One region of the Variovorax sp. PBL-E5 genome, then DNA from elsewhere that is predicted to be linked to it. Evidence: riboswitches for the same ligand, from Rfam matches in the RefSeq annotation. Region 1 holds a riboswitch; each other region holds the start of a gene.
What was found. A riboswitch is a leader RNA that binds a small molecule or an ion and turns the genes downstream of it on or off. The one in region 1 is predicted to bind glycine.

Region 1 (6,712 bases):
ATCCACCTGAAGCAACTGGCCGCATCCCACGGCAAGGAGATCTCGGTCGTCGTGCTCGAGAAGGGCTCGGAGCCCGGCGCGCACATCCTCTCCGGCGCCATCATGGATCCGCGCGCGCTGTTCGAACTGCTGCCCGACTGGGAAGAACTCGGCGCGCCGCTCAACCAGCCCGTCACCCGGGACACCTTCCTCATGCTCAGCGAGAAGGGCGCGACGCGCACGCCCAACTTCATGCTGCCGCACAACTTCCACAACGAAGGCAACTACATCGTCAGCCTCGGCAATGTGGTGCGCTGGCTGGCGCAGCAGGCCGAGGCGCTCGGCGTCGAGATCTTCCCGGGCTTTCCGGCGGCCGAGGTGCTCTACACCGACGACGGCAAGGTGCGCGGCGTCGCCACCGGCAATCTGGGCATCGGCAAGGACGGCGAGCCGACCGACAACTTCCAGCTCGGCATGGAGCTGCACGCCAAGTACACCGTGTTCGCCGAGGGCGCGCGCGGCCATCTCGGGCGCCAGCTGATCGCGAAGTACAAGCTGGACGAGGGCAAGGATCCGCAGGCCTACGGCATCGGCATCAAGGAACTGTGGGAGATCGATCCCGCGCGCCACGAGCCGGGCCTGGCCATCCACACCGCAGGCTGGCCGCTGCCGTCGGACACCTATGGCGGCTCCTTCGTCTACCACGCCGAGAACAACCAGCTGATCATCGGCTACGTGGTCGGGCTCGACTACCAGAACCCCTACATGAGCCCCTTCGAGGAGTTCCAGCGCTTCAAGACGCATCCCAACATCCGCTGGTATTTCGAAGGCCAGGACAAGGGCCTCAAGGCGCCCAAGCGCCTGAGCTACGGCGCACGCGCGATCACCGCCGGCGGCCTGCTCTCGCTGCCCAAGACGGTGTTCCCCGGCGGCGCGCTGGTCGGCTGCGAGGCCGGCTACCTGAACGCGAGCCGCATCAAGGGCAGCCATGCCGCCATCAAGACCGGCATGCTGGTGGCCGACGCGGCCTACGAGGCCGTGATGGCCGGCCGGCAGCACGACGAACTCACGGCCTACCCCGCGGCCTTCGAGAAGAGCTGGCTGCGCACCGAACTCAACAAGGCACGCAACTTCAAGCAGTGGTTCAAGAAGGGCCTGGCGGTCGGCACGGTGATGACCGGCATCGAGCAGTTCGTGCTGCGCGGCCACATCCCATGGACGATTCACCGCACCGAGGCCGATCACCAGCGCCTCAAGCGGGCATCGGCCAGCAAGAAGATCGCCTACCCGAAACCGGACAACAAGCTCACCTTCGACCGGCTGTCGTCGGTCTTCGTGAGCAACACCAACCACGAAGAGAACCAGCCCGCGCACCTGACGCTCAAGGACGCGACGGTGCCGACCCGGATCAACCTGCCCGACTACGCCGGCCCCGAGAGCCGCTACTGTCCCGCCGGCGTGTACGAGTTCGTGCCGGATGAGGGCGGCAAGGAGCGCCTGCAGATCAATGCGCAGAACTGCGTGCATTGCAAGACCTGCGACATCAAGGATCCGACGCAGAACATCGTGTGGGTGACGCCCGAGGGCGGCGGCGGGCCGAACTACGTCGGCATGTGACGGGCTTTCTCCCTCCTCCTCTGGGGGAGGGTTGGGGTGGGGGCACCGGGCCTTTGAACTGTGCGTTGCGCGTGACGTGAGGCCGGAGCCGGGAATTCGCCCCGGCCGACAGCCTCAACAGAAATCGCACCCTTCGAATCACCCATTCACAAAGCCGTCACACCCACCCCCGATGCTGCAAGGCTCGCCCGCAAGCCAGCATCCCATGTTCCTCATCAAGACCGACAAGGCCCATCAAGAACTCCAGCCCGGCCGCCGGACCCTCGGCCAGCGTGAGCGCGCCCTGCTGCTGATGGCCAACGGCCATCGCTCGGTGACCGACTTCGGCGAGCTCTTCGGCGGCCGCGAGCAGGCCAGCCGCGTCGCGGCCCAGTTGATGGACACCGGCTATCTGCAGCACCGCCAGCCGGCCCCGCAGCCCGAACCCGCCGTGGCCGTCGCCGCCGATGTCTTCGACGGCAAGCGGTCGCTCGCCACCACGCGGATGTTCCTGTTCGACCTCTGCGAGCGCATGTTCGTGCGGCGCGACCCGCCGCTGGCCGAACGCTTCCGTGAGGCCTTGCGCGCAGCGCGCGACCGCGAATCGATGCTGGCGACGGCCAACGCCATGCTCGAGGCGATCGAGCAGGCCGCCGGCGCCGAGCGCGCCGAATCGATCCGCGAGCGCATCGACAAGCTGCTGCCCGCCCTGCCCCTGCATTGAACCGATCGGCGGCGCCGGGCGCCACCGATCCCTTACACTCACCAGGGTCAGGAGAGAGCCCCGCCCCGCGGAGCCGCCGAAGGCGCAGGTCCCACCGATCCACGGGCCCGAACGCTCAGGCAAAAGGACTGACGAAGCGCCGATCTTTTTCGCGCGTTTCCTTGCTGGAGAGAGCCGGCCCGCCGCGCAAGCGCAGGGCCGTCCACCGAAGGAGCAAACCCCGATCGTGGGGCGAATCTCTCAGGTAAAGCGGACAGCAGGGGTGGCCCATGGCTCGCGCCATGGAACGAGACTGCCCCTTTTGGAGAGTGCCTTGGCCTCCTCATCCGCATCCGCATCCGGTGACGATCTTCAGAAGACACCGCTGTACGACCTGCACGTGGAACTCGGCGCACGCATGGTGCCCTTCGCCGGCTATTCGATGCCCGTGCAGTACCCGGCCGGCCTGATGGCCGAGCACAAGCACACGCGCAGTGCCGCCGGCCTGTTCGACATCTCGCACATGGGCCAGCTCCGGCTGGTCGGTCCCGACGCCGCGGCCGCGTTCGAAACCCTGATGCCGGTCGACGTCGTCGGGCTGGCGGCCGGCCGGCAGCGCTACGGCCTGCTGCTGAACGACGACGGCGGCATCCTCGACGACCTGATGTTCTTCAACGAAGGCAAGGATTCGCTCTTCGTGATCGTCAACGGCGCCTGCAAGAAGGCCGACATCGCCCACATCACCGTGAAGATCGGCGCACGCTGCCAGGTGCAGCCCCTGCCCGACCACGCCCTGCTGGCGCTGCAGGGGCCACAGGCTGCGGCGACGCTGGCGCGGCTGTCGCCAGGGATCGAGCGCTTCGTCTTCATGACCGGCGGTGCGGTGCAGATCGGCGGCATCGCCGCCTTCGTCACGCGCAGCGGCTACACCGGCGAGGACGGCTTCGAGATCTCGGTCGCCGCGCAGGACGCCGAGGCGCTGGCCCGCCTGCTGCTCGCGCAGGCCGAGGTCAAGCCCGTCGGCCTGGGCGCACGCAATTCGCTGCGGCTCGAAGCGGGGCTGTGCCTCTACGGCAACGACATCGACGAGACGACCACGCCGGTCGAGGCCTCGCTCGGGTGGGCGATGCAGAAGGTGCGCCGCGCCGGCGGCGCGCGCGAGGGCGGCTTTCCCGGCGCCGCGAAGGTGCTGGCGCAACTCGTCGCCGCCAGCGGCACGGCCGGCCACCTCGACCACCACACGCTCAAGCGCAAGCGCGTCGGCCTGGTGGCGCTGGAACGCGTGCCGGTGCGCGACGGCACGCTGCTCGAATCCTTCGAAGGCCAGCCGATCGGCCACGTGACCAGCGGCCTGCTCGGCCCCACGGTCGACCGGCCGGTCGCGATGGCCTATGTGGCGCTCGCCTACGCCGAACCCGGCACGCGCATCCAGGCCATGGTGCGCGGCAAGGCGGTGCCGATGGAAGTCAGCACCATGCCCTTCGTGCCCGCCCACTACTTCAGAGGCTGAGCCTCGACCCGATTCCTTCCATTCAAGCGGCCCATTTTTTCCAGGAGATTCCTTCATGACCATCAAGTACACCAAGGACCACGAATGGGTCCAGCCCGGGGACGGCAACACCGCCACGGTCGGCATCACGCTGCATGCGCAGGATGCGCTCGGCGACGTGGTCTTCGTCGACCTGCCCCCGATCGGCAAGACCTTCGCGCAGGGCGAGATCGCCGGCGTGGTCGAGTCGGTCAAGGCCGCGGCCGACGTGTTCATGCCCGTGTCGGGCGAGATCACCGAAGTCAACGAAGCGCTGCGCGCCGACCCTTCGCTGGCCAACAGCGACCCGACCGGTGCCGGCTGGTTCTTCAAGGTGCGCCTCGGCGAGCCGGCGCAGCTCGACGCGCTGCTCGACGCCACGGCCTATCAGAAATTCGCCGACGAAGCCTGATTCGCCCCCTCCCTGCCCGACCGCACGACTGCCCTCCATGCCGACGCCCGTCCAGACCTCCTTACCCTCGCTGCGCTATCTCGAGAACGCCGAGGAATTCATTGCCCGCCACATCGGCATCGAAGCCGCCGACGAGGCACCCATGCTGTCCGCCATCGGCTCGAAGTCGCGCGCCGAACTGATCGACGGCATCGTGCCGCCGGCCATCCGCCGCCGCGCACCGATGCGTCTGCCGGCGCCGGCGACGGAGGCCGACGCGCTGGCCGAGCTCAAGGCCATCGCGGTCAAGAACAAGGTGGCGCGCAGCTTCATCGGCCAGGGCTACTACGGCACCCACACGCCCGGCGTGATCCTGCGCAACGTGCTGGAAAACCCCGCCTGGTACACCGCCTACACGCCCTACCAGGCCGAGATCTCGCAGGGCCGCATGGAGGCGCTGCTCAACTTCCAGACCATGGTCTGCGACCTCACGGGCATGGCGATCGCCAACGCCTCGATGCTCGACGAGGCCACCGCGGCGGCCGAGGCGATGACGCTGGCGCGGCGCAGCGTCAAGAGCAAGAGCAACGTGTTCCTGGTGTCGGGCGACTGCCACCCGCAGACCATCGAGGTGATCCGCACGCGCGCCGTGCCGCTCGGCATCGAGGTCCGGGTCAGCACGGTGTCGGAAACCCTGCCGCACCTGATGGCCAGCGGCGCCTTCTTCGGCGTGCTGGCGCAGTACCCCGCCACCACCGGCCAGGTGCATGACCTGCGTCCGCTGGCCGGCCATGCGCACCAGTGCGAGGCCGCCTTCTGCGTTGCGGCCGACCTGCTGGCGCTCACGCTGCTGGCGCCGCCCGGCGAATGGGATGCCGACATCGTCTGCGGCACCACGCAGCGCTTCGGCATGCCGATGTGCAACGGCGGCCCGCATGCGGCCTACCTGGCCTGCCGCGACGCGTTCAAGCGCTCGCTGCCCGGCCGCCTGGTGGGCGTGAGCGTCGATACGCACGGCCAGCCCGCCTACCGGCTCGCGCTGCAGACGCGCGAGCAGCACATCCGGCGCGAGAAGGCCACCTCCAACATCTGCACGGCACAGGTGCTGCCCGCGGTGGTGGCCAGCATGTATGCGGCCTACCACGGGCCCGATGGGCTGCGCCGCATCGCGCAACGCGTGGCCGCGCTCACCGCCGTGCTGGCGACCGGCCTCGAGCAGATGGGCCGTGAACTGGTCAACGGCAGCGCCTTCGACACCCTCACCGTCAAGATCGGCGACGACGCGCCGAAGATCCTGGAGCGCGCGCACGCCGCCAGCATCAACCTGCGTCAGGGGCTGCAGCATCACCTGGGCATCTCGCTCGACGAGACCACCACGCGCGCCGACATCGAGACGCTGTGGGCGCTCTTCGTGCCGACGGGCACGCCGATGCCGCGCTTCGACGAACTCGCGGGCTCGGTCGTCTCGCGCATTCCCGAGGACCTGCGCCGCACCAGCGCCTTCCTCGTGCATCCGGTGTTCAACACCCACAAGAGCGAGACCGCGATGCTGCGCTACATCCGCAGCCTGAGCGACAAGGATCTCGCGCTCGACCGCAGCATGATCCCGCTCGGCAGCTGCACGATGAAGCTCAACGCGACCAGCGAGATGATCCCGATCACCTGGCCCGAGTTCGCCAACATCCATCCCTTCGCGCCGGCCGAGCAATTGCAGGGCTATGCGCAGCTCGACGCCCAACTGCGCGCCTGGCTCTGCGAGGCGACCGGCTACGCGGGCATCAGCCTGCAGCCCAACGCCGGCTCGCAGGGCGAATACGCCGGCCTGCTGGCGATCAAGGCCTTCCATGCGGCGCAGGGGGACAGCCATCGCGACATCTGCCTGATCCCCTCCTCCGCCCACGGCACCAACCCGGCCAGCGCGCAGATGGCCGGCATGCAGGTGATCGTGACCGCCTGCGACGCGCAGGGCAACGTCGACATGGACGACCTGCAGCGCGCCTGCGAGAAGCACGCCGCCAGACTGGCCGCGGTGATGATCACCTACCCCAGCACGCACGGCGTGTTCGAGACGCGCGTGAAGGAGCTCTGCGAGCTCGTGCATGCGCACGGCGGCCGCGTCTACGTGGACGGCGCCAACATGAACGCGCTGGTCGGCGTGGCCGCACCGGGCGAGTTCGGCGGCGACGTGAGCCACCTGAACCTGCACAAGACCTTCTGCATTCCGCACGGCGGCGGCGGGCCGGGCGTGGGCCCGGTGTGCGTGGTCGAAGACCTCGTGCCCTATCTGCCCGGGCATGCGACCGGCGGCATCTCGTCGCACGGCGTAGGGGCCGTATCGGCTGCGCCGCTCGGCAATGCGGCCGTCCTTCCGATCAGCTGGATGTACTGCCGCATGATGGGCGCGAGCGGCCTGCAGGCCGCAACCGAGACCGCGATCCTGAGCGCCAACTACATCAGCGCGCGCCTCAAGGAGCACTACCCCACGCTCTATGCGAGCCCCAACGGCCACGTGGCG
Region 2 (6,712 bases), 1.7 Mb from region 1:
GCCGGCGCCGGGAATGGCGCCGCGCTGGCTGTCGCGCACAAACTTCGCCAGCACGAAGGCCGCCGACAGGCAGAACACGTAGCCCATCACCATGAACGCGCGCTCCAGCGTGGCGCCCGGCAGCCAGGCCAGACCGGTCGCGCAGAGGAAACCGGCGAGCCCGAACGAGACCCAGACCTGGGCCTGCCAGGCGCGCGTATCGCGCTGAATGGATGTGGCGAAAGATGAGGATTGCATGCGTGCCTCGCGGCGTAGTGAAGGAGCGCGAATGATGGTTCGCAGTCCGCCGCAAAGGTGCAGATAAGTGCACCGGTGGCGATCTACAACGCTGGCAGTATCCCTATTTGATACTCGAATGCAGCTGGCGCCGGGCCAGCAGGTCATCGCGCGTGAACGCCCGCTCGGTGCCCGCCAGACGGATCGCGATCAGTTCGAGCGCGTCCTGGGCCGGCGCGGGCGTCCCGGGCTGCAGGAAGATCATCGGTGTGGCCAGGCTGACCAGCACCAGCGTCCAGTTCAATCGCGGATGCGGCCGCCGGTGCTGCAGCCAGAGAAAGCATCCGCTGACAGCGAGACCGAGCGCGAAGCCCGCCACCACTTCGGATTTGGAATGCGCATAGAGCGCGAGCCGCGAGAGGCCGATGAGCATCGCGAACAGCAGGCCGAGCGAGGCCGCCGTCACGCGCACGCGGTGCTCCCAGTGCGAAGCCGTGAGCCAGCACGCGACCGGCCAGACGCTGGCAGACAGCGCCGTGTGGCCGCTGAAGCCCGTGAAGTTGAAGGTCGCGCTGCCGATGCCCCAACCCATGAACGCGATCTTGGATGCGGCGATCATGGCGCCGCCGAAACCGAACAGCAGGATCCAGATCAGCGCGGTCGGCCGGGTCTTGCGCCGAATGCCGAGCCACACCGCGATCCACAAACCGGCGGGCAGCAGGAATCCGCTGTCGCCGAACCAGGTGACGACCTGCCAGAACCCGACCGGAAACGGCAACGCCATCAGGTGCTCAGGAGTCCGCTCACGCGCGCCTGGAGCGCATCGGGCGCGACGTCGGCCGGCCGCATCGCGCTGCCGACGTGGAGCCCGACACGGCTGAACCAGCCGCGCCGGAACGGACGCACCATCGCCACGTTCTGCCCGCCGCGGACCTCGACGCGGCTGAAGTACGAACCCCAGAGGTTGGTCAGTGCCATCGGGACCGCGGGTACCTCGAGGCCTTGCGCCCGCGCGCCGTCGAGGATCTTCATCACGCCGCCCTTGAACGGCTGCAGCTGGCCGTCGCGCGTGATCGCGCCTTCGGGGAAGATGGCCAGCAGGTCACCCTCGCGCAGCACCTGCACGGCCTGCGCGAAGGCGGCTTCGTACGCCGCGGGGTCTTCCTTCTGCGGCGCGATCGGAATGGCCTTCGCCAGCCGGAACAGCCCGCCGAGCACGGGCACCCGGAAGATCTGGTGGTCCATGAGGAAGCGGATCGGCCGCGGGCTCGCCGCCATCAGCAACACCGCATCGATGAAGCTCACGTGGTTGCACACCAGCACTGCGGGCCCTTCGATCGGGATGTGCTCGCTGCCCCGGACGTCGAAGCGGTAGACGAAGCGCGTCAGCACCCAGGCCACGAAGCGCAGCAGGTACTCGGGCATCAGCATGAAGATGTAGAACGCGACCACGGCGTTGGCGATGCCGGTGAAAAGAAAGATCTGCGGCACGGTGAAGCCAGCCTTCAGCAGCGCGCCGGCAATGACCGCGCTGGCGATCATGAACAGCGCGTTGAGGATGTTGTTGGCCGCGATGATCCGCGCCCGGTGCGTGGCCTGGCTGCGCAGCTGGATCAGCGCATACATCGGCACGCTGTAGAGCCCCGCGAAGAGGGACAGCAGGCCGAGATCGGCCATCACATGCCAGTGCGCCGAGCGGCCGACGAAGGCACCGAGCCCCATCTCCGCCGAGGCAGGCAGCGCGCGCGAGGCGAAATACAGGTCGATGGCGAACACGCTCATGCCGATCGCGCCCAGCGGCACCAGGCCGATCTCCACCTGGCGCCGGCTCAGCGTCTCGCACAGCAGCGAGCCGATGCCGATGCCGACCGAGAACACCACCAGCAGCAGCGATGCCACCTGCTCGTCCCCATGCAGCACTTCCTTGGCGAAGCTCGGGAACTGGCTCAGGAACACGGCACCGAAGAACCACATCCACGAGATGCCGAGCAGCGAGCGGAAGACCACCAGGTTGCCGTGGGCGAGCTTCAGGTTGTGCCAGGTTTCGCTGACGGGATTCCAGTTGATTCGCAGGCCCGGGTCGGTGGCCGGGGTGCGCGGGATTGCCTGCGCCACGCCGCGCCCCGCCAGCGCCAGCAGCACACAGGCCACCGCCACCGCGGTATGGCCGATCTGCGGCACCGCGACCAGGAGGCCGCCGGCCACCTGCCCGAGCAGGATGGCGACGAAGGTCCCCATCTCGACCACGCCGTTGCCGCCGGTGAGTTCGTGCGCCTCCAGCACCTGCGGCAGGTAGGCGTACTTGACCGGACCGAAGAGTGTCGAATGCAGCCCCATCAGGAACACACAGCCCAGCAGCACCGCGGCATCCGCACGCATGAAGCCCCAGGCCGCGATCCCCATGATCACGATCTCGAGGTTCTTCACGAAGCGGATCATCTTCGTCTTGTCGTACTTGTCGGTGAGCTGGCCCGAGGTCGCGGAGAAAAGCAGGAAGGGCAGGATGAAGAGCGCACCGATCGCCAACCCCGCCATCGCCGGCGGCATCCAGCCGAGCTGGAGTTGGTAGGTCACCATCACCGTGAAGGCGAACTTGAACAGGTTGTCGTTGGCCGCGCCCGCGAACTGGGTCCAGAAGAAGGGTGCGAAGCGTCGCTGCCCCAGCAACGCGAACTGGTTGGCGTGCGCCGGCGCGTCGGGCGCGAGGACGAGGGAAGCGTCGGCAGGGATGGTCATGCGAATGCCCTTGCGGGTTCCTCAGGCCGTCACTGCGGCCGCGCCCGGATTGTGCCGCAGCGTCCGACGACCCATGGCCTGCAGTGCATGGAGCACGGGCAATCCCGCCAGCGCGGCCGTCAGATGCTTGAGCGTGTGGCCGGATACCAGCTGATGCGTGGCCTGGAAGATCGCGCCGTCCGAGAACTCGAAGAACTTCGCCAACGCATAGAAGAAGACCACCCAGCCGAGCCTGAGCCCGACCGCGCCATGCATCGGCCTGCCGAGCGCCAGCGTCAGCACCAGCGCCATGCCGCCGAACTGGACCAGTCCCCATGGCAGCATGTTGCCCGTCTCCTCGCAGACACCCACCGCCAGCAGCCCGGCCGCCAGCACGAACCACGCGGCCGGCCAGCCGGCGCGTGCACTGACCCGTTCGCAGACGGCGAAGCCGACCAGCCCCGCGAAGGCGACCGCCATGCCGGCGCGGTCCGCCGCCAGGCGCAGGTCGTCGGGCTGCAGGTGGTAGAAGGCCGAGCCGGCGGCGGTGAGGATCAGGCCGGCGAAGAACATCCAGGCGCAATCGAGGGCATTGACCGGCGGATGGACCATCGATGGCGGCAGCGGCACCGCATCCAGCACGTCTTCATGCGCCCGGTCGAGCCAGTGCAGCCAGCGCAGGCCCCAGAGCCCGATGACCAGGAAGGGCAGGTTGCTGAGCACATCCATCGCGTTCGGCAGCCCGTGCCAGGCCTGGGTATCGGCGAACACGGCCGGCGGCAGTTCGGTCGCTTGCAGATCCGGCCCGGCGACCGCAACCAAGGTCAGCAACGCGAACACGGACAGCAGGCCGCGCTCGCGGCGGGAAAGGGAAGACAGCAGGGACATGGCGGACTCCGTGGGGTGGCGGTGGGGCGGAATGTAGGTTGCCAACCCCCTCTCGGGCATCGAAAATCGATACGGAGCAATTTCCAACGCCCCTTGGTATCAACAGGCAATACTCTTCCCATGAGCACCACCGTCGACCTCGTCCAGGCCCTGAAGAACGAACTCAAGAATGCCCGCATGACCTATGCGGATCTCGCCAAGTCGCTCGACATGGCCGAGTCCAGCGTCAAGCGCATGCTCGCCAAGGGCGACATGCCGCTCACGCGGGTCGACGCGATCTGCCGCGCACTCAAGATCGATTTCGCCGAACTCGCCCGCCGTGTGGCCGACGATCAGCCCTTGCTGAAGGAGCTGACGCTCGAGCAGGAAAATGCCGTGGTCAAGGACAAGAAGCTGCTGCTGGTGGCGATCAACGTGCTGAGCCAGTGGACGCTGGAGCAGATCGTCACCGCCTACCGGATCAGCCAGGCCGAGTGCATCGGCTACCTGGCCCAGCTCGACCGCATCGGCATCATCGAGCTGCGTCCGCTGAACCGCTACCGCCTCAAGCTGGCCAAGACCTTCCGCTGGCGCCCGCATGGCCCGGTGATGGATTTCTTCCGCGAGAACGTGGTGCTCGACTACTACAAGGGCGGCTTCGACGGGCCGGCCGAAGGCCTGCTGCTGGTCCACGGCTCGATCAGCCGCTCGCTGGCGCCCGCCTTCCTCGAACGCCTGCAGCGCGTGGCCCAGGACTTCGCCCAGCAGCACCAGACCGACCAGAAGCTGTCGCCCAAGGAACGCGAGGGCTATACCTTGCTGCTCGGCATGCGCAACTGGGAATTCGAGCTTTTCACGCGCCTGCGCCGGGCTTGAGCGGGTCGCCCACATGATTCAAGAAACCGGTTTCTGCGCTGGACTACCGATCGCAGAAAAGCGGATGATCCCCACCATCCCACCGATGGCGCAAACTCCCATGAACGCTCAGGTGAATCGCCGAAGGCGATTCGGTCACTGCATCGTTGTTGATCAATCGCCGACTGGAGAGCCGCCGCGGCACGCGGCGCTCCGAAGGAGCAAGCCCGCTGCGGGTCGCACGCGGGTGAATCTCTCAGGTACAAGGACAGGGGAGCGGCAGTCTGAACCCCGGGTGAAGGCCGCCATCCGCGCCGCCACCCGCCGTTCGTGCCATCCCCAAAGGATACGGACATGCGCGTGATTGTTCTGGGCGCCGGCCTGCTCGGCGTCGCATCGGCCTACTACCTGCAACAGCTGGGCCACGAGGTGACGGTGGTCGACCGGCACGCGAGCCCCGCGGCCAAGGCGCGCGGCCGCGTGAACCGCCATGAGGAAGGCGCCGCAGCGCAGCCGGCGGCACTGTCCTCATCCCCTGCCGGCACGAAGCGCAAGGAATCGGCGCTGTACAGCCGCCTGCGAAGGCACTTGGCCCGGCTGCTCGACCGTGCCATCGGCGAACGCCGCAAGTCCGATCCGTTCGAGCATCTCGTTCGCCTGGCCGCCTACAGCCGCGAAAGCGTGCGCGCGCTGAGCGACGAAGCCGGCATGCCCCAGAGCGCGCGCACCGCAGGCCTGCTGAGCCTTTACACGGACGCTGCCGCTTTCGAGGACCGCACGGCCCGCGCCGCGCACTGGAACAGGCTGGGCTGCGAAGAACGCCTGCTCTCGCCCGAGGACGCGCTGCGCATCGAGCCGGCGCTGCAGGCGATGCGCATAGGCCTCGCCGGCGCGGCCTATACGCAGGACGACCCGGCGCGCGATCCGGCCCAGTTCGCGGCCAGCCTCGTCTTCCTGTGCCGCGCGGCCGGGGTCCGCTTCGCGATGAAGCACACGGTGGTGTCGCTGCACGAGCGCGAGGGCCGCATCGACCACGTCGAACTGCGCGATGCCGGCGGCCGGCCCACGGCCATGCGCGCCCAGGCCTATGTGCTCGCGCTCGGCGCGGCCGGCGCGCCGCATGCGCAGCAACTGGGCATCGCGATGCCGCTGCGCCACCTGCGCGAGTACATCGTCACGATGCCGATCAAGGATGCCGCCCGCGCTCCGCGCGTAACCCTGCGGGACCGCCAGGGCAAGCTGCGCATCACGCGCATCGAGACGCCGGCGGGCGATTCCCTGCGGGTCTCGGGCTTCGCGCGCGACCGCCTCGACGAGGAAGGCGAAGCCGACTCCGATCGCTTCGACGCCATCCTGCGCCGCTTCGAGCAGTTGTTCCCCGGCGCCGCCGACACGGCGCACGCCACGCTCGAAACCGTCGGGCATGCGGTGAGCCGGAACGGGCTGCCCATGATCGGCAAGACGCGGCTGCCCAACCTGTTCCTCAACACCGCGCCCGGCGCGCATGGCTGGGTGCACGTCTGCGGCGCCGGCAAGTCGATCGCCCGGATCATGAGCGGCCTGCGGCCCGAACTCGAGTTCGCCTTCCGCGGCATGTAGGCCGGCGCAGGCCGCCTCGCGCTCAATCGGCGCCGATGAAGACCGTCAGCACGCCGGTGTAGCCGTACAGGTGATGCCGCGCGATCTCGCCGGCCGCGAAGAAGCCGACCAGCGGCACGTCGCCGAGCGCATGCCGCACGATCTGCAGCTCCGCGCCGGGCGCGCCGAAATGCGGGCCGCCGCGGCCGGAGCAGCTCACGTACACCGCGCCCGCGATGCGGCGTGCGGGATGGGGCGCGGCCTCGGCCTCGCCGGCCGCGACCGCGCGCGCCGTCGCCAGCGTCTGCTCCTCGGGTTCGAGTTCCTCGCGGATCTCGGCACAGACACGCATGAGATCGGCGCGCGCCGCCTGCGCATTGCGGCGGCAGAAGGTCATGCGCATGCCGGCTTCGGCGACGTCGGCGATCGCCACGCCGCGACGCGTCGGATCGAGCCCGATGATGTGCCGCACCAGCACGTC
Region 3 (6,712 bases), 2.2 Mb from region 1:
AACCGTCGGGCATCAGAAGTTGTGGCGGATACCCAGGTCGTAGCCGGTCGAGGTCTTCGGAACGAAACCGGTGGTCACGAACGCCGGGCCGCCGACGCTCAGGTTGGCGCCGTTCCTGTTGCGGATGCGGGCCACGGTGGCATACAACGCCGTGCGCTTCGACAGATTGTGGACGTAGCCCAGCGCCCATTGGTCGGCGCGTGGATCGCCCGGGCTGCCAGGCACTGTCTGGTGAGTGTCGTAGCGCACATTGCCGTAGCTGGCGCGGATCAGGCCGGGACCGATGGGCGCCATCAGCCCCAGCATGTAGCCGTTGACGTCGATGGTGTTCACGGGTGCGGGCGGTGCAACCACATCGTCGACCTTGCGCTTGACCCTGGAGAGTTCGGCGAACAATTTCACCGGACCGAAGTCGTAGGAGCCGGCGATGTTGAAGGTATCGAGCTTCGCCGTGCTGCCGGCGTCGTAGTTGCTGTCCAGGGTGCTTTCGCCATACGCCGCCGCGATGTTGATCGGTCCGTTGGCCCAGCCGAAGCGCGCGCCGACGTAGCGGCCCGCGCGCGTCTCGGCACCGACCGGCGTGAAATTGCCGGGGCTGTAGTGCGTGCGTTCGCCGAACGCGTATTGCACCTGGCCATAGAAGCCGCCGAGATCCGGCGGCAGGAAGTAGGCGACCATGTTGCTGGCGCGCAGGTAGTTGTTGCCGGTCACGTTGGCCGTGCCGGCGGGCGTGGTGTAGGAAGGCGCGAAGGAGTTCAGCGCGAAGCTCGGTCGCAGGATCAGGTTGGTGCCGACACCGAAGGTGGTGAACGGGTCCAGCGCGGTGTCGTTCCAGACCGTCGCGGTGTAGTCGCGCCCGAGTCGGATCTCGCCGAAGCCGCCCAAGAGGCTGACAGTGGACCGGCGCGAGAAGGTGGTGATGCCGGTCTGTCCGTCGTCGCTCGAGAACGGCGCTTCGAGCCAGAAGCTCGCAGCCAGTCCGCCGCCGAGGTCCTCCGTGCCGCGAAAGCCGATGCGGCTGGCGAAATAGTTGGAATTGGTGAGCGCGGTCTGGCTCGTCGTCACGCTGCCCCGGTTGACGTAGAAGGGGTTCAGCAGCGTCGGCCCGTTCGGGTCCGTCGAGCGGTTCGAGTAGCCGCTGATCGCGGTATCGATCGTGCCGAACACGGTGATGGACGACTGGGCCGAGGCCGCGCCGGCGGCGGCCAGCGCCACCGATGTCAGCCATATTTTTCTCTTCATTGCATGTCTCCGTTGGGAATCGACGGCCGGCTCACGGCAGCGCACAGGGATCGCGCACGCGCGCGCCTGTCCGAGGCCGCCGCGGCGGGCCTTGTGGGCAGAAAGGGCGTGATGTGCAGGCGGGTTGCCTGCGGACGCGGGGCGCGGTCGAACGCGACCGGCCGCCGCCGTCGTCAATGCGCTATGTCCACACCGAATGCCGGCGCAGTGCGATGCGGGGATGGATCCGTGGGGACATCGGGTGAACCTCTTTGAATTGTTCGGCAGGCATCAATGAAGCGCCAGGTGCAGCCCGAGAATAGAGAGCGAACGACCGATGGGAAAATCGTTCTTTCCGATGGCAGCCATGTGATGGCGCAATAGCTGCGCCATCACTCCGGCGCAACTACGCGCCCTGCAAGCCGAGGACCGGCGGCCGCGGCGTCGCGCCGGTGAAGGCGAAATCCACCTCCGGCGCGAGTCCGCTCACGATGCGCGCGATCGACTTGCCCGAACCGCAGGCGTGCGTCCAGCCCAGCGTGCCGTGGCCGGTGTTGAGGAACAGGTTCGGCAACCGGGTGGCGCCGATCAGCGGCACGTTGCTCGGCGTGGCGGGGCGCAGCCCGGTCCAGAACTGGGCCTGCGTCGTGTCGCCGGCGCCGGGGAACAGCTGCTCGACGCGCCGCACGATGGCCTCGCAGCGCACGCGGTTCAGGTCGCGGTCGTAGCCGTTGAGTTCGGCCGTGCCGGCGATGCGCATGCGGTCGCCCGTGGCCGAGGTGTAGCGCGAGAACACCAGCTTGTATTCGTCGTCGGTGAGCGAGACCTGATAGGCCTTCGAGGCATCGATGACCGGCAGCGTGACCGAATAGCCCTTGGCCGGATAGATCGGCAGCCGGATGCCCAACGGCGCCGCATAGAGGGGGCTGAGCGAGCCCATCGCGAGCACGAAGGCATCGCCGCGGATGCGCTGGAAGCGGCCTTCGCTGTCGGTCGCCTCGACGTGGTCGATGCTGCCGCCGGCCTCGCGGATCGCGGTCACCGTGTGGCTCATGAGGAACCTCACACCGGCCGCCTGGCAGAGCTTGACCAGCTCGCGCGCGAAGCGGTTGGCGTCGCCCGACTCGTCCTCGGCCGTGTAGGTGGCGCCGGCCAGCTGCGGGCGGATATGAGCCAGCGCGGGTTCGAGCCGCACGGCTTCGTCGGCCGAGATCACCTGGCGTTCGCAGCCGAGTGCGCGCATCTGCTCGGCGGGCTTGAGCGCGCCATCGAATTCCTTTTGGGTCGTGTAGAAGTGCAGGATGCCCTGCGTGCGCTGCTCGTAGTCGAGGCCGGTGTCGCGGCGCAGCTGCTGCAGCGTCGCGCGGCTGTAGGTGCCCAGCCGCACGATCTGCTCGATGTTGTGGCGGGTGCGCGCCGGCGTGCATTCACGCAGGAACTGCAGGCCCCAGAGCCACTGCCGCATGTCGGCGCGGAAGCGAAAGAGCAGGGGTGCGTCTTCCTTGCCGAGCCATTGCAGCACCTTGAGCGGCGCGCTCGGGTTGGCCCAGGGCTCGGCATGGCTGACCGAGATCTGGCCGCCGTTGGCGAAGCTGGTTTCGGCGGCCGGCGTGGCCTGCCGGTCGATCACGGTCACGTCGTGGCCGAGTTGCTGGAGGTAGTAGGCCGAGGTGACGCCGAGCAGGCCGGCGCCGAGAACGATCACGCGCATGTCAAGAACCCCTTCGAGGTTTTGGCGCTCGAACACGGCGAAACGGATGCTGCAAAAAGAAAAGCAACCGGAACGCATGTTCAAGTTGCCGCTCCCCCTGTCCTCGGTACCTGAGAGATTCACCCTCTGCGGCGCAGCGGGCTTGCTCCTTCGGTGCATCACGTGGCGTGATGGCTCTCCAGACGGCTCTGACGATGGTTGCAGTACGGGCTCATCACGTGAGCCGACCTGAGCGTTTATGGGAGTTTGCGCCTTCGGTGAGGCCGCTCGCGCGGCCTGCTCTCCTGCGAGCGCGAGTCTAACCGAAGCAGGGCGCGCGGTCGATGAGCGCGTGCGACGCGATGCATCACTTCGCGCGATGCCTCGCATCCAAAGGAACGATTTTTTCTTTCGTCCACGGCCTTCGACAATTTTCGCTTCTGCCCTATCGGATATCGAAACGCGAAGCGACCATGAACAGCTCTTCTCTTTTGCACGTGACGGTGAGCGCCGTCCGCCGCGAAGCCCGGCACATCGTGAGCCTCGAGCTGCGTCCGCGCACGCGAGAAGCGTTGCCGGTCTTCGAGCCCGGGGCGCACATCGACCTGCACCTGGCGCCGGATCTGGTCCGCAGCTACTCGCTGCTGAACCCGGACACCGAAGGCGATCGCTACCGGATCGCCATCCTCAACGACAGGAACAGCCGCGGCGGATCGCGCCATGTCCACGAGCGGCTCGCGGTCGGGTCGATGCTGGACATCTCGCCGCCGCGCAATCATTTCCCGCTGAATACCGAAGCGTCGAGGTCGGTCCTGCTGGCGGGCGGCATCGGCATCACGCCGATCCTCGCCATGCACGAGCGGCTCGCGGCGCTGGGCAAGCCGGCGTCGCTGCTGTACTGCGCGCGGTCCCGGCCGGAGGCAGCATTCTGCGAACGGCTCGGGTCGTCGAAGAGCGTCAGCTTCCACTTCGACGAAGAGCAGGGAAGGCCGCCCGATCTGCGCGAATTCCTCTCGGGCGAACCGGCGGCGAGCGATTTCTATTGCTGCGGGCCGGCGCCGATGATTGCTGCCTTCGAACGCATCTGCGAGGAACTCGGCTTCAGGAAGGTCCATGTCGAACGCTTTGCGGCGGATGCGGGGCACGGGGTGTCGCGGCAGCAGCATCCCTACACGGTGACGCTGGCGCGCACCGGCCGGACCCTTGCCGTACAGCCGGGCGTCGCGCTGCTCGATGCCCTGCACCAAGCCGGCATCGACGCCGATTGCGGTTGCCGCGAGGGCGTCTGCCGCGCCTGCGAGACACGGGTGCTCGAGGGCATTCCGGCGCACCGGGATTCGGTGCTCTCGAGCGAGGAGCGCGCTTCGAACCGGACGATGATGGTTTGCGTGTCGGGCTGCGTCGGCGAACACCTCGTTCTCGATCTTTGAGCCGGTCATCGGCAGGAAACCCCTGTCCAGCGCCTGCAGCCAGGGCAGCGCTTCCCGCCGCTCGGCCGCTCTGCCAGCCGCCGAGGCAGACAAAACACCCCTTAAAACGCGCCCCCGTGTGAAATGCATCACGTGAAATGATTAGTTCTTAGGTACTACATGTAATTACAATTGGCTACATGAAGTCACATGCAGGCCACCGTTCGATGGGGAGGCAGGGAAACCTGGCCTTCGGATCGTTCGTCGGATAAAAGCCGATGCTCTACAGCCTGCTCCAACGCCTCGCCCTGGGCCCGCTGCCCATGACGTTCACGAATGCCCAGGAGATCGAGCACCTGCGCACGCTCAGGGACGGCGGCTGGGTCAAGGTCTCTTTCACGCCGGGCGCCAGGCCGGGCCAGGGGACAGCGACGGTGACCGAACTGACCGCCCTGGGCAGGGTGGCCATGCGCTTCATTCCACCTGAGTAGGAGCAAGTCATGCGAGCACTCGTCTGCACCCTGGTCGGCCTTGCCGTCTTTGCCGGTTGTACCGCCGCCTGGTGGTTCTATTGGCCGGTGTGGCAGGTCGAGATGCAGGTCAAGCGCAAGCTCCCCGCGTCCGGTGTCGCGGCGTTCTCGAACGTGACCTACAACCGCAGCACCCGCACGGGTTGCGGCTACCTGAACGCCACCGGCGCGCCCCGCGCGGAAATGCACTTCATCCTGATGCCGGACGGCAGCCTGAAGTTCGACCCCGACGAGCGGGTCCAGGGCTCGACGCTGCAGCAGCTCGAGGTGCTGCGCAGGCACGTCGACTACCTCGCGCTGGTCTACGCCCGCTGCGCGCCAACCTGAGCGCGGGGCAGCGGCTTGGGCGCCGCTTTCATGCGAGAAAGAGTGGGTCGGGGTATAAATCCCGGCCGGTCCGAAACCGGTACCACGACAACAACAGTTTGGAGACCGCATGAATTCGCTCGAGCAGAGAACCTTATCCAAAGTCGGCTGGCGCCTGTTGCCGCTGCTGATGATCAGTTACTTCATCGCCTACCTGGACCGCGTGAACCTGGGCTTCGCCGGCGCCTCGATGTCCAAGGACATGGGCTTCACGAGCGCCATCTTCGGCAGCGCGGCGGGCATCTTCTTCATTGCCTATTTCCTCTTCGAGGTGCCGAGCAACCTGGCGCTGGAACGCTTCGGCGCACGCCGCTGGATCGCGCGCATCATGTTCAGCTGGGGCCTGATCTCCGCGGCCCAGGCCTGGGTGGGCGGCGCGACGAGTTTCAACGTCGTGCGCTTCCTGCTCGGCATTGCCGAAGCCGGATTCTTTCCCGGCGTGATCTTCTACATCACGCTCTGGTTTCCGGCCGCGTACCGCGCCCGCATCGTGGGCTGGTTCATGTTCGCCATTCCGATCTCCACCGTGATCGGTTCGCCCATTTCCGGCTACATCCTCAACATGGAGGGCGTCGGCGGCTTGCACGGCTGGCAATGGCTGTTCATCCTCGAAGCGATTCCCGCGCTGGTGCTGACCTTCTTCGTGCTCATGTACCTGCCCGATCGGCCGAAGGACGCGAAGTGGCTGGCGCCCGAGGAGCGCGACTGGTTGCAGCAGACGCTCGATGCGGAGCAGCGCAATCGCGAATCCATCCACAAGATCTCGTGGACGCAGTCGCTGTTCAACTGGCGCGTGATCGCCCTGGGCTTCGTCTACATGGGCATCACGGTGCCGCTCTATGGCCTGGGCTTCTTCCTGCCGCAGATCATCAAGGGCTTCGGCGGTCTCGGCAATGTCGAGATCGGCTTCATCAATGCCTTCCCATACCTCGTCGGCGCGATCGCCATGCTGTTCTGGACTCGCTGGTCCGACGCGCGGCGCGAACGCAAGTGGTTCGTGCTGGTGCCGCTGGCCTGCATCTTCGCCGGCCTGGTGGCCGCGGCGGAAATCAGCGCCCCGGTGCCGAAGATGGCTGCCGTCACGTTGGCCGCTTTCGGCATCTTCAGCGCATTGCCGGTGTTCTGGACGCTGCCCACCGCTTTCCTGAGCGGCATCGCCGCGGCGGCCGGCATCGCGTGGATCAACTCCATCGGCAACCTCGGCGGCTACATCGGCCCGACGATCTTCGGCATGCTGAAGGACAGGATGGGCAACGACTTCTATGCCGTGTTGTTCCTGGCGCTGCTGCCGGTCGTTGCCTTCGTGCTCGTGCTGCTCATCGGGCACGATCCGCGTGGGGAACAGGCGGCAGAGCCGGTGCGCGCCTGAGTCAATCGACGAACCCGACGCGTTGCCCGCGGGCGAACGCGTTGATGTTGTCGAACGCCATTCCGAAGTAGCGCTCGTAGTTGTCGCGCTCGACATAGCCCAGATGCGGCGTGCACAGCGCCTGCGG

Region 2: it holds a riboswitch for glycine, as region 1 does, so the genes downstream of both, WDLP6_RS02410 (FAD-dependent oxidoreductase) here and gcvT (glycine cleavage system aminomethyltransferase GcvT) in region 1, are expected to answer to the same signal.
Region 3: it holds a riboswitch for glycine, as region 1 does, so the genes downstream of both, WDLP6_RS21050 (D-amino acid dehydrogenase) here and gcvT (glycine cleavage system aminomethyltransferase GcvT) in region 1, are expected to answer to the same signal.

Annotation. Positions count from the first base shown of each region.
Region 1 covers NZ_LR594671.1:2,182,615-2,189,326, reverse strand. Annotated here, with positions in the region: gene WDLP6_RS10705 (electron transfer flavoprotein-ubiquinone oxidoreductase) at 1-1,596, shown strand, start outside; gene WDLP6_RS10700 (hypothetical protein) at 1,802-2,299, shown strand; glycine riboswitch at 2,338-2,436, shown strand; glycine riboswitch at 2,454-2,566, shown strand; gene gcvT (glycine cleavage system aminomethyltransferase GcvT) at 2,613-3,788, shown strand; gene gcvH (glycine cleavage system protein GcvH) at 3,844-4,218, shown strand; gene gcvP (aminomethyl-transferring glycine dehydrogenase) at 4,256-6,712, shown strand, end outside.
Region 2 covers NZ_LR594671.1:493,391-500,102, reverse strand. Annotated here, with positions in the region: gene WDLP6_RS02435 (YiaA/YiaB family inner membrane protein) at 1-237, opposite strand, end outside; gene WDLP6_RS02430 (phosphatase PAP2 family protein) at 341-1,000, opposite strand; gene WDLP6_RS02425 (MFS transporter) at 1,000-2,952, opposite strand; gene WDLP6_RS02420 (hypothetical protein) at 2,974-3,819, opposite strand; gene WDLP6_RS02415 (helix-turn-helix domain-containing protein) at 3,940-4,674, shown strand; glycine riboswitch at 4,828-4,935, shown strand; gene WDLP6_RS02410 (FAD-dependent oxidoreductase) at 5,008-6,252, shown strand; gene WDLP6_RS02405 (FIST signal transduction protein) at 6,275-6,712, opposite strand, start outside.
Region 3 covers NZ_LR594671.1:4,340,657-4,347,368, reverse strand. Annotated here, with positions in the region: gene WDLP6_RS21055 (porin) at 13-1,242, opposite strand; gene WDLP6_RS21050 (D-amino acid dehydrogenase) at 1,628-2,932, opposite strand; glycine riboswitch at 3,020-3,124, opposite strand; glycine riboswitch at 3,140-3,229, opposite strand; gene WDLP6_RS21045 (PDR/VanB family oxidoreductase) at 3,385-4,341, shown strand; gene WDLP6_RS21040 (hypothetical protein) at 4,644-4,811, shown strand; gene WDLP6_RS21035 (hypothetical protein) at 4,821-5,177, shown strand; gene WDLP6_RS21030 (MFS transporter) at 5,287-6,585, shown strand; gene WDLP6_RS21025 (D-2-hydroxyacid dehydrogenase family protein) at 6,587-6,712, opposite strand, start outside.